Regions from separate parts of the Streptomyces sp. NPDC043738 genome, predicted to be linked through region 2. Evidence: riboswitches for the same ligand, from Rfam matches in the RefSeq annotation. Region 2 holds a riboswitch; the other holds the start of a gene.
What was found. Region 2 has a riboswitch for ZMP and ZTP ahead of AC0680_RS22635 (bifunctional 5,10-methylenetetrahydrofolate dehydrogenase/5,10-methenyltetrahydrofolate cyclohydrolase). Riboswitches for the same ligand answer to the same signal wherever they lie in the genome.
Positions count from the first base shown of each region.

Region 1: linked by a shared signal. The riboswitch ahead of AC0680_RS20720 (serine hydroxymethyltransferase) and the one ahead of AC0680_RS22635 (bifunctional 5,10-methylenetetrahydrofolate dehydrogenase/5,10-methenyltetrahydrofolate cyclohydrolase) in region 2 are both predicted to bind ZMP and ZTP.

Region 1 covers NZ_JBWKCJ010000015.1:97,576-104,940, forward strand. Annotated here, with positions in the region: gene AC0680_RS20695 (MerR family transcriptional regulator) at 1-467, opposite strand, end outside; gene AC0680_RS20700 (VOC family protein) at 460-996, opposite strand; gene AC0680_RS20705 (hypothetical protein) at 1,340-1,759, shown strand; gene AC0680_RS20710 (glutathionylspermidine synthase family protein) at 1,776-2,966, shown strand; gene rocD (ornithine--oxo-acid transaminase) at 3,118-4,323, opposite strand; ZMP/ZTP riboswitch at 4,524-4,614, shown strand; gene AC0680_RS20720 (serine hydroxymethyltransferase) at 4,654-5,925, shown strand; gene trpS (tryptophan--tRNA ligase) at 6,073-7,083, shown strand; gene AC0680_RS20730 (2'-5' RNA ligase family protein) at 7,268-7,365, shown strand, end outside.
Region 2 covers NZ_JBWKCJ010000017.1:116,892-124,256, forward strand. Annotated here, with positions in the region: gene dacB (D-alanyl-D-alanine carboxypeptidase/D-alanyl-D-alanine endopeptidase) at 1-251, shown strand, start outside; gene AC0680_RS22610 (PPOX class F420-dependent oxidoreductase) at 258-677, opposite strand; gene AC0680_RS22615 (SPFH domain-containing protein) at 814-2,046, opposite strand; gene AC0680_RS22620 (hypothetical protein) at 2,151-2,375, opposite strand; gene AC0680_RS22625 (hypothetical protein) at 2,471-2,722, opposite strand; gene AC0680_RS22630 (hypothetical protein) at 2,951-4,051, shown strand; ZMP/ZTP riboswitch at 4,091-4,179, shown strand; gene AC0680_RS22635 (bifunctional 5,10-methylenetetrahydrofolate dehydrogenase/5,10-methenyltetrahydrofolate cyclohydrolase) at 4,201-5,055, shown strand; gene AC0680_RS22640 (SDR family NAD(P)-dependent oxidoreductase) at 5,172-5,999, shown strand; gene AC0680_RS22645 (NAD(P)/FAD-dependent oxidoreductase) at 6,030-7,199, opposite strand; gene AC0680_RS22650 (bifunctional 3-phenylpropionate/cinnamic acid dioxygenase ferredoxin subunit) at 7,196-7,365, opposite strand, start outside.

The sequences.
Region 1 (7,365 bases), on a different contig from region 2:
GCGTACTGCCGCCATTGCGCTGTGTCTCCGTAGCGCTGACGGGCCTCGGCGGGCCAGTCCGGGTTCCACTGGGGGCCGAAGACCGTGGCCTGCTGCTCGACGGTCAGCAGCAGGCCGCGCTCGTGGGCGTCGATCATCCGGTCCAGTCCGGCACCGAGCTGCTGGAGGCGGTCGATCCGTTCGGCGACCTGGGTGCGCTGCGCGCGCAGTGCGCCGGGCACGTCCGCGGTCGAGTCGTCCAGGACGGCCCGGATCTTGTCCAGGCCGAGGCCGATCTCGCGGTAGACGACGATGCGGTGCAGGCGTTCCAGATCACCGGCGGTGTAGAGCCGGTATCCGGCGGCCGTGCGCAGCGACGGTCGCGCCAGACCGATCTCGTCCCAGTGGTGCAGCGCGCGGACCGTCACGCCCAGCCGCGCCGAGACCTGACCGACGGTCAGGCCATCGGCGTCAGTGGTATCAGGCATGCTCCTCATTGTCGTCGCCACCGACGCCCGGTGGGGTGATCCCGACCGCTGCGAGGTTCCGGGCCTCCTGACTGTCCGGATCGAAGGGCTTCGCCGCGGTGAAGACGATCCGTGCGTTCTCGGGGGTGATCACCGTCACGTCGCGGGTGTTCCAGGGAGTGTCCCGTGGACCGTCGACCGAGTTCGGGCGCAGCGCACGACAGGCCTCGACAAGGGAATCGACCTGGCTGAGCACGCACGCGAAACTGACGCTCATCGCCGGCGGTTGCTCCGCAACGCTCGCCGCCGGGACGAGGAGTACGTCCTGGAAGGCCCACCGGCGCAGATGCACCACCTGGCCGGGGATGCTGAACAGCTCGAAGAACCCGAGCCCACGAATCCAGAAGTCCACCGACGCCGCCAAGTCGCTCGTGGGGATCGTCACGAACGCGGGCATTCCGTAGATGCCGCGGAACAGCTCCGGCGGGACCGCATCCGGGCCGGGCGTGGGCACGGGGCTCGTCTCGAACGCGTTGTAGTAGTCGCTCATGCACCCGACTCTCCAGCCTCCCGCAGCGTGAGGGTCAAGCCGGTTTTGGCACCTTGCCCGTCCCGGCCGCTGCCCGGGACGTCCGCCCCCCGGACGGGGCCGGCCGCCACCCGCTCCCGCCCCGTCCGGTGCCGTGGCACACAGCCGTGGCACACAGCGGACGGGAGGGGGCAGATCCTCCCCAGGGCCGTGAGGCGACCGCAGGGGGACGAGTCGGAACCAGTCGGAATCAGGACGGGGGCGTATCGGGGGCGAGGGGAGCCGGTCTCTAGGCTTGGCCGGAGTCACAACGATGTACGTCCGATGTACGACCGAAGTACGTCCACGGGGGAAGCGGGAAGACATGGCCGAAAAGGCACGTCGGCGGCTGCGGTCGAGCACGGTGATCCTGGGAGGCATGGGCGCGCTCGCCGCGGCCCTGACGTCCTGCGGCTCCGAGCCCGACAAGCGCTGCGTCGACCGCAACAGCTACGACATGGTCAAGGGCTACCGCATCGTCGACTCCAAGAACTGCTCGGCGGGCGGCGGCTCGTCCAGCGCAGGCAGCACCACGAGCGGCGGCGGGTACGGCAAGAGCGGCCGAGGCGGCGGGGCGGGCAAGAAGCCCGTCGACGGCCAGTGGTACTACGACCCGAGCAACAACGGCGGCAAGTACGCCGCCGACGGCACCTTCAGCAAGAGCTCGGCCGTCAACCGCGGCGGCTTCGGCTGCTCGGGGTCGCACGGCAGCGGCGGCGGCCGGCACGGCTCCTTCGGCGGCTGAGCGGCCGGGACACGGCATGGAACGCCACACCATCGAGCCCCGCCCCGGCTGGCAGCAGACCGTCGAGGCGCAGGGGCTGATCTACCCGCTCACCCGCTACCCGGACGATTCCCTGCGGCCGTACTGGGACGAGAGCGCGTACTACGAGTTCACCCTCCCCGAGGTCGAGGCCCTGGAGGAGGTCGTCGAGGAACTGCACGGCATGTGCCTGGCCGCGGCCGCGCACATCGTCGACCAGGGCCGCTTCGCCGACCTCGGCATCGTCGATCCCCGGTTGGTGGAGCTGGTCGCCGAGTCCTGGCGCCGGCGCGAGGAACTGCCGTCCCTCTACGGGCGGTTCGACCTGCACTACGACGGCACCGGCCCGGCCAGGATGCTGGAGTACAACGCCGATACGCCGACCTCGCTGGTCGAGGCCGCCAGCCCGCAGTGGTTCTGGATGGAGGAGCGCTTCCCGGGCGCCGACCAGTGGAACTCGCTGCACGAGCGGCTGGTGGCGGCCTGGAAGCGGCAGGCCCCGCTGCTGCCGCCCGGTGCGCCGCTGCACTTCGCGCACTCCGCGGGCGACGAGCTCGGCGAGGACCTGATGACCGTCGCGTATCTGGAGGAGACGGCGCAGCAGGCGGGCCTGGAGACGGTCGCCATCTCGATGGAGGACATCGGCTGGGACCGGCTCTCGGGCCGCTTCGTCGACCAGCGGCTGCGCTTCATGCGGGCGTGCTTCAAGCTCTACCCGTGGGAGTGGCTGGCCACCGACGACTTCGGCCCGCACGTCCTGGACACCCTCGACAACGGCGGTGGCACCGGCTCCACCCTCTGGATCGAACCCGCCTGGAAGATGCTGCTCTCCAACAAGGCGCTGCTGGCGGTCCTGTGGGAGCTCTACCCCGGACATCCGAACCTGCTGCCCGCGTACCTCGACGGGCCGCGCGAGCTGGCGCACACCCGTGGCTACGCGGCAAAGCCGCTGCTCGGCAGGGAGGGCGCCGGCGTCACGCTGCACGAGCCGGGCGCCGCCCCGGTGCTGCGCGGGCCCGAAGACCCGTGCTGCTACCAGGAGCTGGCGCCGCTGCCGGACTTCGACGGCAACCGTGTCGTCCTCGGCGCCTGGGTCGTCGAGGACGAGGCGGCGGGGCTGGGCATCCGCGAGTCGTCCGGACCGGTCACGGACGAGTACGCGCGCTTCGTGCCGCATGTGATCCGCTGAGGCCCGCGAGCCACCGGGTGCCGCGGACCCACCGGGCGCCGCGCGCCCAGGCGCCGGCGCGCCCCTCCGCCACATGGCGCAGCGAGCGGCCAGGGCCTTCGGCCCGCCGGTCGCCCGCTGCGTGCTCGCGGCGCCCGTGCCGGCGCCCGTGCTACCCCTCCAGCACCTCCCGCAGCCGGGCCAGGCCCCAGTCCAGGTCCTCCTTGCTGATCACCAGCGGCGGGGCGATCCGGATCGTCGCGCCGTGGGTGTCCTTGACCAGCACGCCCCGCGCCATCAGCTGCTCGGAGACGCTCCGTCCGGTGCCGCGCGCGGGGTTGATGTCCACGCCCGCCCACAGCCCGCGGCCGCGTACCGCGTCCACCGTGCCGTCGCCCACCAGCAGCCCCAGCTCGCCGTGCAGATGCTCGCCCAACTCCGCGGCGTGCTGCTGGAGTTCACCGGTCCGCAGCATCGCGATGACCTCCAGCGCCACCGCGCAGGCGAGCGGGTTGCCGCCGAACGTCGAGCCGTGCTCGCCGGGCGCGTAGACCCCGAGCACCTCGCGGGAGGAGACCACCGCCGACACCGGCACCACTCCGCCGCCCAGCGCCTTGCCCAGTACGTACATGTCGGGCACCACGCCCTCGTGCTCGCAGGCGAAGGTCCGGCCCGTGCGCCCCAGCCCGGACTGGATCTCGTCGGCGACGAACAGCACGCCGCGGCGGCGGGTCAGCTCCCGCACGCCCGCCAGGTAGCCCGGCGGCGGCACCAGCACGCCCGCCTCGCCCTGGATCGGCTCCAGGAGGACGGCGACCGTGTGGTCGTCGACGGCCGCCTCCAGCGCCGCCAGGTCGCCGTACGGGACGATCTCGAAACCGGGGGTGTACGGGCCGAAGCCGGCGCGGGCCTCGGGGTCGGTGGAGAAGGAGACGATGGTGGTGGTCCGGCCGTGGAAGTTGTTCTCCGCGACGACGATCTTGGCCAGGCCGTCCGGGACGCCCTTGACCTGGTAGCCCCACTTGCGGGCCGTCTTGACGGCCGTCTCGACCGCCTCGGCGCCGGTGTTCATCGGCAGCACCAGCTCCATCCCGCACAGCTCGGCCAGTGCGGCGCAGAAGTCCGCGAACCGGTCGTGGTGGAAGGCGCGCGAGGTGAGCGTGACCCGTTCCAGCTGGGCCTTGGCGGCGTCCAGCAGACGACGGTTGCCGTGCCCGAAGTTCAGCGCTGAGTACCCGGCGAGCATGTCCAGATAGCGCCGGCCCTCCACGTCCGTCATCCAGGCGCCCTCGGCGGTGGCCACGACGACGGGCAGCGGGTGGTAGTTGTGCGCGCTGTGGGCTTCGGCGGCGGCGATGCTGCGTTCCGTTGACGTCACCGGTGACTCCGTTTCGGTAAGGCGTACGGGGCATATGCATCGAGATGCCCCTCTATAGTGCCGCGTGGGTGGATTGTTCGGAAGCTGTTGCGGCGGTTCGGTGTTCCGGCGCCGCGGTGACGCGGGCGGGCGTCCGGGGCCCGTCCGGGGAAAGGAGCGGGCCGGCGCCCCGAGATCGGCGGGCCACCCCTAGACTCGGCGGTGCGTACCGCGACTGGCGTACGGGGAATCGACCCCGAGGGAGCGGTGCGAGGACACCATCACGAGGTGCCGCCCGCCTGGGCACCCGGGACCCGACCGGACCACCGATCGAGCGCCCCGGAGGACGCCATGTCACTGCCCCTTCCCCATCCCGCGCTGCACGCCGCCGATCCCGAACTCGCCGCCCTCGTAGGCGCCGAGGAGCAGCTCCAGGCCGACACCCTGCGGCTGATCCCCAGCGAGAACTACGTCTCCGCCGCCGTCCTGGAAGCCACCGGCACGGTCCTGCAGAACAAGTACAGCGAGGGGTACGCGGGCCGTCGCTACTACGAAGGCCAGCAGAACATCGACCGCGTCGAGACGCTGGCCGTCGAGCGCGCCAAGGCCGTCTTCGGCGTCGAACACGCCAACGTCCAGCCGTACTCCGGCTCGCCCGCCAACCTCGCCGCGTACCTGGCCTTCGCCGAGCCCGGCGACACCGTGCTGGGCATGGCGCTGCCGATGGGCGGCCACCTCACCCACGGCTGGGGCGTCTCGGCCACCGGCACGTGGTTCCGCGGCGTCCAGTACGGCGTACGTGCCGACAGCGGGCTGATCGACTTCGACGAGGTGCGCGAGCTCGCCCGCAAGGAGCGCCCGAAGATCATCTTCTGTGGCGGCACGGCCGTCCCCCGCACCATCGACTTCGCCGCCTTCGGCGAGATCGCGCGGGAGGTCGGCGCGGTACTCGTCGCGGACATCGCCCATATCGCCGGCCTGATCGCGGGCGGCGCCCACCCCTCGCCCGTACCGCACGCCGACGTGATCTCCACGACGACGCACAAGACCCTGCGCGGGCCGCGCGGCGCGATGCTGATGTCCCGCGCGAGCCACGCCAAGGCCATCGACAAGGCCGTGTTCCCCGGCCTCCAGGGCGGCCCGCACAACCACACCACCGCCGCCATCGCGGTCGCCCTGCGCGAGGCCGCCGCGCCCGCCTTCCGGGACTACGCGCACGCCGTCGTCGCCAACGCCAAGGCGCTCGCCGAGGCGCTGCTGGCCCGCGGCTTCGACCTGGTCTCCGGCGGTACCGACAACCACCTGGTGCTGATCGACCTGACCGGCAAGGACGTGCCGGGCAAGGTCGCCGCCAAGGCGCTGGACCGGGCCGGGATCGTCGTCAACTACAACACCGTCCCGTTCGACCCGCGCAAGCCCTTCGACCCGTCGGGCATCCGGATCGGTACGCCGTCGCTCACCTCGCGGGGGCTGGGCACGGATCTGATGCCGCAGGTCGCGGAGTGGATCGAGCGGGGCGTGACGGCCGCGAAGGCGGACGACGAGGCGGCCCTGGCGGCGGTCCGGGGGGAGGTCGCGGAGCTGATGGCCGGCCATCCGGCGCCGGGGCTGGCGACGAGCTGACGACTCCCTGACGGCGGCCGTCCGGCAGGCCGTCGGTCCACGCCCCGACCACGCGCCGGGGAGCACCCGCAGACCTGAGACAATCGGTCCATGGCTCTCGACCGCCCGCCCGTCTCCCACCACCGCCCCAAGGGGAATGGCTCCGCCATGCAGCGTCCGCCTCGTGTGCTCTCCGGCATCCAGCCCACCGCCGGCTCCTTCCACCTCGGCAACTACCTCGGTGCCGTCCGCCAGTGGGTGGCGCTGCAGGAGGCGCACGACGCCTTCTACATGGTCGTCGACCTGCATGCGATCACCGTCCCGCAGGACCCCGCGGAGCTGCGGCAGAACACCCGGATCGCCGCCGCCCAGCTGCTGGCCGCCGGGCTCGACCCGGAGCGCTGCACGCTCTTCGTGCAGAGCCATGTGCCCGAGCACGCCCAGCTCGCCTGGGTCATGAACTGCCTGACCGGCTTCGGTGAGGCATCCCGGATGACCCAGTTCAAGGACAAGGCCGCCAAGCAGGGCGCCGACCGCACCTCCGTCGGCCTGTTCACGTACCCGATCCTGCAGATCGCCGACATCCTCCTCTACCAGGCCCACCAGGTCCCGGTGGGCGAGGACCAGCGCCAGCACATCGAGCTGACCCGTGACCTCGCCGAGCGCTTCAACGCCCGCTACGGCGACACCTTCACCATCCCGGCGCCGTACATCCTCAAGGAGACGGCGAAGATCTACGACCTGCAGGACCCGTCGGCCAAGATGAGCAAGTCGGCCGCCAGCGCCAAGGGCCTGATCAACCTCCTCGACGAGCCGAAGGTCTCCGCGAAGAAGGTCAAGAGCGCGGTCACGGACACCGACACCGTGATCCGCTACGACACCGAGAACAAGCCGGGCGTCTCCAACCTCCTGACGATCTACTCCACCCTCACGGGCACCTCGATCCCGGAGCTGGAGCAGAAGTACGAGGGCAAGATGTACGGCGCCCTCAAGACCGATCTCGCCGAGGTGATGGTCGAATTCGTCACACCGTTCCGGGACCGTACGCAGGAATATCTGGACGACCCCGAGACGCTGGACTCGATCCTGGCCAAGGGTGCGGAGAAGGCCCGCGCGGTCGCCGCCGAGACCCTGGCCACCACCTATGACCGGCTCGGATTCCTGCCGGCCAAGCACTGACGGGACCCGTCCGCGCGGCCGCACGAACCCGCCGGACGGGCCGCACAGAGCCCTGGGTCCCCACCTGCGGGGGCCCATGGCCCTGTTTGTCACAGGGCCGGGGACGCTCCCCGCGAAGGGCGCGCACCCGGCACACTATGAGGGTGCGCGAGCGTGCCGCACACATGTCAGGAGGGAGAACGCAGTGGGGACCGTAACGCTGGGCGTTTCGATCGCGGTCCCGGAGCCGTACGGCAGCTTCCTTCAGCGGAAGCGCGAGGGCTTCGGGGACCCCGCCGCGCA
Region 2 (7,365 bases):
GTGACTGCCCGTCACGCGGCAGGGTGTTCGCCAAGACCGGCACCGTGGCGGGCGATGACGCGCTCAACGACCGGCTGGCCGTGGGAGCCGAGACCACGGCCGGCTACCTGGAGACGGGCAAGGACCGCTTCGACGTGTTCTTCGCCGGCGTGAACGGTGCCTCCACGGCGGGCACGAACATCGGCGGCGTCCTGGCGGTCGGGAACGATGTGGCCGAGGTCGCGGCCTACCTGCAGCAGACGAGCGGGTAGCCGGGCTCACCCCGCCTGGCTGCTGTCCTTCAGGCTTCCCCAGCCGTGCCAGCGCTCGATCTCGATCCAGGCACTGACCCGGCGGCGGTCCCGCTGCGGGTACGGCCGCCGGAGGTAGTGCCGGGCCAGCCGGTCGATGTCGGACAGTTCCTGGTCGTCCCGGAGTTCCCCGACGCGGCCGATGAGGCTGAGGTGGGTGTACCAGTTGCTCTCGTCGAGCACGGTGAGCGTGACCCGGGGATCGCGGCGGACGTGCTCCAGCCGCTTGCGGCCCTCGTCCATGTTGACCAGCACCCGGCCCTCGTCCCAGAGGTACCAGGTGGCCGTGGAGACCGGCTGGCCGTCCGGCCGCAGTGTGGTGATGACCGCGGGGTTGGGCTTGGCCAGCATGGCGACGGCGGCTTCGGGGAGCGGTGGTTTCGACATGGGAGGCACTCTCGGTTCGCTGCGGTGGGAGGACGTTGCTGCCTTCGGATGCGTCGCTGTCTTCGGGTGCGTCGCCGCGTTCGGTACGTCGCCGCACTCGGTGCGCCGCTGCGCTCATCTTCGCGCTTTTGGCCCGTCACCCTCTGGGAGGCGCGACCTTCTGCGGGAGGGAACCGTCCCCGTCCGCCAGCGGGGGAGTGGCGGCGGGCGGGGCGGTGCCGGGCGCCGCGGCGGATCCCTTCTTCAGGGTGTCGAGGATGGCCAGGCCCTGACCGACGATGGCGGAGGCGATCTCGTCGATGCCGTCGGTGCCGTTGAGGACGGTCAGCCGGGACCCGGAGATGCCCTCGGCGGCGGCCTGGGCCAGCGCCGGGAGGTTCTCGACGGTGCGGTTGGCGGCGATCAGCTCCTGGTTGCCGTCCCGCAGCGAGGCGGCCAGCACGGTGTTGGCATCGGCGCGTGCCTGGGCGAGCGCGCGTTCGGTGTAGGCACGGGCGTCCGCCTCGAAGCGGACCTGGTCGCGCCGAGCCTCCGCCAGGGTGCGCAGCCGGTAGGCCTCGGCGTCCGCGGGGCGGCGCACCTCGGCCTCCAGCCGCTGGGCGGCCAGCGCGGCCTGCCGCTCGGCCAGCGCGGTCTGCTCCTCGATGACCTGCTGTGAGGCCCTGGCCTGGGACAACGGACCGGCCTGTGCGGCGCTGGCGTTGTACTGCTCGGTCTCGGCGAGGAACCCGGCCCGTTTGATCGCGGTGTCCCGCTCGTACTTCGCCTTCAGCGCCGCCGCCTGCTGCTCCCGCTCGGCCGCTTCCTGGTCGGCCTTCGCCTCCGCGATCCGCGCGGCGCTGGCGACCGCCGCGGCGTGCGGGGCGGCCAGGTTGGTGATGTAGCCGGAGGTGTCGCCGATCTCCTGGATCTGCAGGGCGTCGACGACGATGCCGAGCTTCTCCATCTCGGAGTGGCTGCCGTCCTTGACCTCCTGGGCGACCCGGTCCCGCTCCCGGATGATCTGCTCGACGGTCAGGCCGCCGACGATCGAGCGCAGATGGCCGGCGAAGATCCGCCCCACCAGATCCTCCATGGTGTCCTGCTCGTCCAGGAACCGTCGCGCGGCGTTGGCGATCGACGTCGGGTCGTCGCCGACCTTGAAGACGGCGACCGCCCGGACGGCGAGCCTGATGCCCTGCTGGGTGACGCAGTCCTCGGAGATCTCCGCCTCCCGCAGCGACAGCGACAGCAGGCTCGCCTTCTGCTTGACGGGCATGACCCAGCAGCCATGGCCCGTGACGATACGGAATTGCGCGTCCCCCGCACGGCGCTTCGAGCCGGAGATCAACAGCGCCTCGTTCGGCGCGGGAACATGCCAGAACAACATCACAAGGCTCCTGGTCCGGTGCGGCCGGCCTCGGGCACTCCGGGCGGGAGGGCGCGGAGCGGGGAGAGCATCCCTCCGCCCGGCCGTACGGGCTCCGGTCCGGATCAGGCGGCCGGCAGCGGTGCGACGATCACCGACCGCGCCGAGGTGTGGTCCACCACGACGACCTGCGTATGGCGGGCGATGGGCTCTCGGGACCAGGCGGCGAAGGCCTCGGTCCCGCCGCGTACGGGCAGCAGCACCTCGCCCGGTCCGTCGCTCGGGATCGAGACGGTCACCCGCCCGATCGCGCCGATCGGGTCGAAGTCCGTGTCATCCCTCGCGCTCACCCGGGCTCCGTCGCTGGTCAAAGCCGCTGTCGGCCCGGAAGCCGGGCAGCGGGAAATCTCGACAACTCAACGGTACTCCGGGCGATCCGGCCGGCTCAGGAGTCCAGCCGGGCGGGCCGGGCGGCCGGGACCGGCCGGCGCGCGGGCAGCACGTCGGGGGCGCGGTGCGGCCGGAGGGCGGTCAGCGCGGTCTCGGTCTCCTCCATCAGGCAGCGGTACGAGACCAGCCGCTGCCATTCGGGGTCGGCGACCCCGGGTACCGTGGCGGCGCGCTCCGTCCAAATCCGCACCAGAGTGGCGTACAACGGGGTCTGGTGGGCGACCTCGGCGGTGATCCACCGGGGCATGGACCCGGGGTGGGGGAGGGAAGTCTGTCCGTGACCTGCGACGGTGCCGGAGGTAGGAGCGCTCATGGCCGTTGAAACGATCCTGCGGGCCTGGGGTCACTGCGTATTTTTGCGGCTCCCCGCACATGCGTCCTTCCGTGGGGGGCGAAACGCCCTCGAATATCACCCCATGCAGTGATCTATTGCCGGGAAGCAGTCCAATCCGGACGAAGGAACGTTGTCGCAGTCATGGAACCGAGGGAGTTGTGGGAGCGCCACGCGGTACTCGCACAGGCGTTTTGCAGCAGCGATGACGAGGTCCGCCGGACGCAGGGACTCCTCGACGAGGCCGAGGTCCGCCGGTCGCGGACGCTGGCCGCCTTCGCCGTGACCGTGGGCAGCGACGCGGTGGTGGCGGACCTGCTCGGCCTGGACGAACGCGAAGTGCGCCTGGCCCGCCGCACGGTGGGCAAGGACGACGCCCGCGCGGTCGCCAAGAGCCTGCTCGCCCAGCCCGCCCACCCCGCCAACGAGCAGCCGCCCGCGGGCGAGCAGACCGGCGCCCGGGAGCACGCCCCCGCACAGCCGGCCGCCGCCCACCAGCAGGCGCAGACCGGCGCCCACCCCGCCGCGCACCCCTCGGGCCAGGCCGCCGCGCCCGGCCAGGTCCCGACAGGCCACGCCGGCGCACCGGCGACCGGCCCGCTCCAGGCCGCTCCGCCCCCGTCCGCCCCACCTCAGGCCGCTCCGCCCCCGTCCGCCCCACCTCAGGCCGCCCCGCCCCAGGCCGCTGCGCCCCAGGCCACCGACTCGGCCTGGGCGCCGGCCCTGGACGCGATCCTGATGAGCAGCTGGCACACCGGAGTCGACCTCACGGCCCTGGCCACCGAACTCGGTCTCGACGCCCGTTTCCTCGCGGCCCGCGCCCAGCAGCTGTCCGCCGAGAACCGCCAGACCCCCCAGACCACACCACCGGACCGCATCGGCCGCCACCGCCGGATGGCCACGCTCCAGCCCTCCCAGCAGTCCGAGACGCCTCATCTGGCCTGGCGCGAGCGACCCGCGCAGCCCCCACGGGAGACGTACGAGCACGAACCCTGGAAACAGCAGCAGTACGCGGGCTATCAGAACAACGCGGATTACCGGGGCTATCAGGATTACCAGGGCTATCAGAGCTACCAGGGCAACCAGAGCTACCAGGACTACCAGGTGTACCAAGGGCAACAGCCCGCCCCCGCCACCTGGGACCCCAGCGCCATCACCACCGCCCAGCACGACTGGGACGGCATCCTCAGTCAATGGGAAGCCAGCACGCCCACCCCGGCCCCGGGCGGTCACGGAGGCACCTGACGCCGGCTCCCAGGAACGATCGGCCGTCGATTACAGTGGTCGGCGGGCCGTGACTGGCGCTTGGGTGGAGTACCACCGGGGAGCGGCCCGGCCGCATCTGGCCACTGCCGCGCGCCTGGGCGATCCCTCACGACGCTCAGGAGCACCCGATGTCCCAGACCGCCCGCCTCATGGACGGCAGCGCACTGGCCCGCCGCATCGTCGAGCAGGCCGCGGACCGCGCGGCGACCCTCACCCGGGAGACCGGCCAGGCCCCCTGCCTGGCCACGGTACTGGTCGGTGACGACCCCGCCTCCGCGACATACGTACGGATGAAGCGCGCCCGCTGCGAGAAGGCTGGGATCCGGTCGCGGCATGTCGCACTGCCCGCCGAGACCACGACCGCGGAGCTGGTCGGCACCATCACCGAGCTCTCCGACGACCCCACCGTCCACGGCATCCTCCTGCAGCACCCGGTCGGCCCGCACATCGACGAGCGCGCCGCGTTCGAGGCCATCGCCCCCGAAAAGGACGTCGACGGCGTCACCTACCACTCCTTCGCCACGATGAGCTTCGGCGTCGACGGCTTCGCCTCCTGCACGCCGGCCGGCATCCTCCGCCTCCTCGACCACTACGACGTCGAGCTGGCCGGCAAGCACGCCGTCGTGGTCGGCCGCAGCGCGATCCTCGGCAAGCCCGTCGGGATGCTGCTGCTCGGGCGCAACGCCACCGTCACCTACTGCCACTCCCGCACCACCGACCTCGCGTCGATCACCCGTCAGGCCGACGTGCTGATCGCCGCCGTCGGCCGGCCCCGTCTGCTCACCGGCGAACACATCAAGCCCGGTGCCGTCGTCGTCGACGCCGGCTACAACCCCGGCAACGTCGGCGATGTGGACTTCGACTCCGCGAGCAGCCGCGCCTCCCTGATCACCCCGGTCCCCGGCGGCGTCGGCCCCATGACCATCGCCACCCTGCTCACCCAGACCGTCGACGCCGCGGCCCGTCAGCTGAAGGCCGCCTGACGGCGCGGCATCGAAGCCCCGTGCGGGGCGGGGCCGGAAGTGTGCGGCGGCCGGGCAGTCGCCCTCCGTATGATCGCCAGGGCGACAAACGATCATCAACCGGAGGGTGAACGGCCATGGCGGAACAGCGCGTTGTCATCGTGACGGGCGGCGGTACGGGCATCGGTGCCGCCACCGCCCGGCTGCTGCGGGCGGCCGGCCACCAGGTGGTGATCTCCGGCCGCCGGCCCGAACCGCTGCACCGCCTCGCGGAGGAGACCGGCGCCCTGGCCCACCCCTCCGACGCCGCCGACCCCGAGGCCGTCCAGGGCCTGGTCGATGCCGCCGTGTCGGCGTACGGACGGCTCGACGGGCTGGTCCTCAACGCCGGCATCGGCCGCAGCGGCTCCGTCGGCGATCTGTCGGTCGAGGACTGGGAGGCCGTGATGACCACCAACGTCACCGGCCCCTTCCTCCTCCAACGCGCCGCCCTGCCGCACCTGTTGGCGGCGCGCGGCTCGGTCGTCGCCGTCGCCTCGGTCTCCGCCCTGCGCAACGGCGCCGGCAACGCCGCCTATGCGACCTCCAAGGCCGCCCTGCTCCAGCTCTGCCGCTCCCTCGCCGTCGACTACGGACGCGACGGGCTCCGCGCCAACATCGTCTGCCCCAGCTGGGTGCGTACGGAGATGGCCGACCGGCGGATGGCGCGGTTCGCCGACGAGGCCGGCCTCACCGGCGGCATCGACGCCGCGTACGAGGAGGCCACCCGGCTGCTCCCCGTCGGCCGTCCCGGCGAGCCGCACGAGGTCGCCGAGGCCGTCGACTGGCTCCTCTCGCCTGCCGCGTCCTTCGTCAACGGCGCGGTCCTCACCGTCGACGGCGGCGCCACGGCCGTCGACACCGGCGGCGCCGCGTTCACCTTCCGCCTGGAACCGCGTGGCGACGGCGAGGAGCGCGGCCGCTGACGGCCGGGGCGGGCCTTCCCGGGCGGGAGGTCAGGTGGTGGCCGGCTGGGTGGCGCGGGCGAGCTCGCGGCGGTGGCGCATGAAGGGGCGGGGCCGGTTGAGGGCGAGGACGGCGGTGGGGCGCCCGTCGCGTTCGTAGCAGGCGAGGAAACTGCGGTCGTCGGGTGAGCCCTCGAGGATGCGCGGGGTGTCGGCGGGGCCCCGCCGGCCGGCGAACTGGATGCGTACGCCGTACTGGTCGGACCAGAAGTAGGGCAGTGCCTGATGGGTGGCGACGGTGCTGCCGGCCAGCAGGTTGCGGGCCGCCACCGCGGACTGCTCGGTCGCGCTGGTCCAGTGTTCGGCGCGGGTACCGGCCACCCTGGCGACATCGCCGACGGCCACGACGTTGGGCAGCGGGGTGACACAGCCGGCGTCGCAGCGCACGCCGTCGTCGAGCGGCAGCCCGGAGCCCGCGAGCCAGTCGGTGTTCGGGCGTACGCCGATGCCGGTGACCACGACCTCGGCGGGCAGCAGCCGGCCGTCGGACAGCTCGACCGCGGTGACCCGCCGGTCGGTCCCGCCGTCGTGCAGGCGGGCGACGCCGGTGCCGGTGAGGAGGGTGACGCCGTGGTCCGCGTGGAGCGCGGAGCAGATCCCGGCCATCTCGTCGCCGAGTTGGGGCAGGAGCGGCAGGGGCGCGGCCTCGACGACGGTGACGTCATGGCCGAGGGCGGCGCACGAGGCGGCGACCTCGGCACCGATGAAGCCGGCGCCGATCACCACGACCCTGACCGGGCCCCGGACGAGGTCCGCACGCAGTGCCTGGGCGTCGTCGAGGGTGCGCAGGGTGTGCGCACCGCCGGGCGCGGGGCCGGCCAGGCGCCGGGGGGCGGCGCCGGTGGCGATGACCACGCCGTCGGCGCTCAGGGACCGGTCGCCGTCGAGCAGTACCGCGCCCGAGGCGGTGTCGAGGCCGACCGCCCGGGTGCCCAGCAGCCATTCGGCGTCGAGTCCGGCGATCTCCTCGGCGTCGGCGAGCGCCAGTTGCTCCTGGCCGGCCGAGCCGGTGAGGAAGCCCTTGGACAGCGGCGGCCGGTCGTAGGGGCGGTGCCGCTCGTCCCCGACGATCACCAGGCGGCCCTCGAACCCCTGGGCGCGCAGGGCCCGCGCGGTGTACAACCCGGCCAGCGACGCCCCGATGACAGCGACCGAGTTCATGCGGCGGTGCCCTCCTCGGCGGCGTGGTGGACGTAGATCATGCCGTCCTCGACGGTCACGGGATGGGTGCGCACGGCCCGGCGTGCGGGCAGGCAGGTGGGCGCTCCGGTGCGGAGATCGAATGAAGCGGCGTGCAGCGGGCATTCGACCAGACACCCCTCCAGCC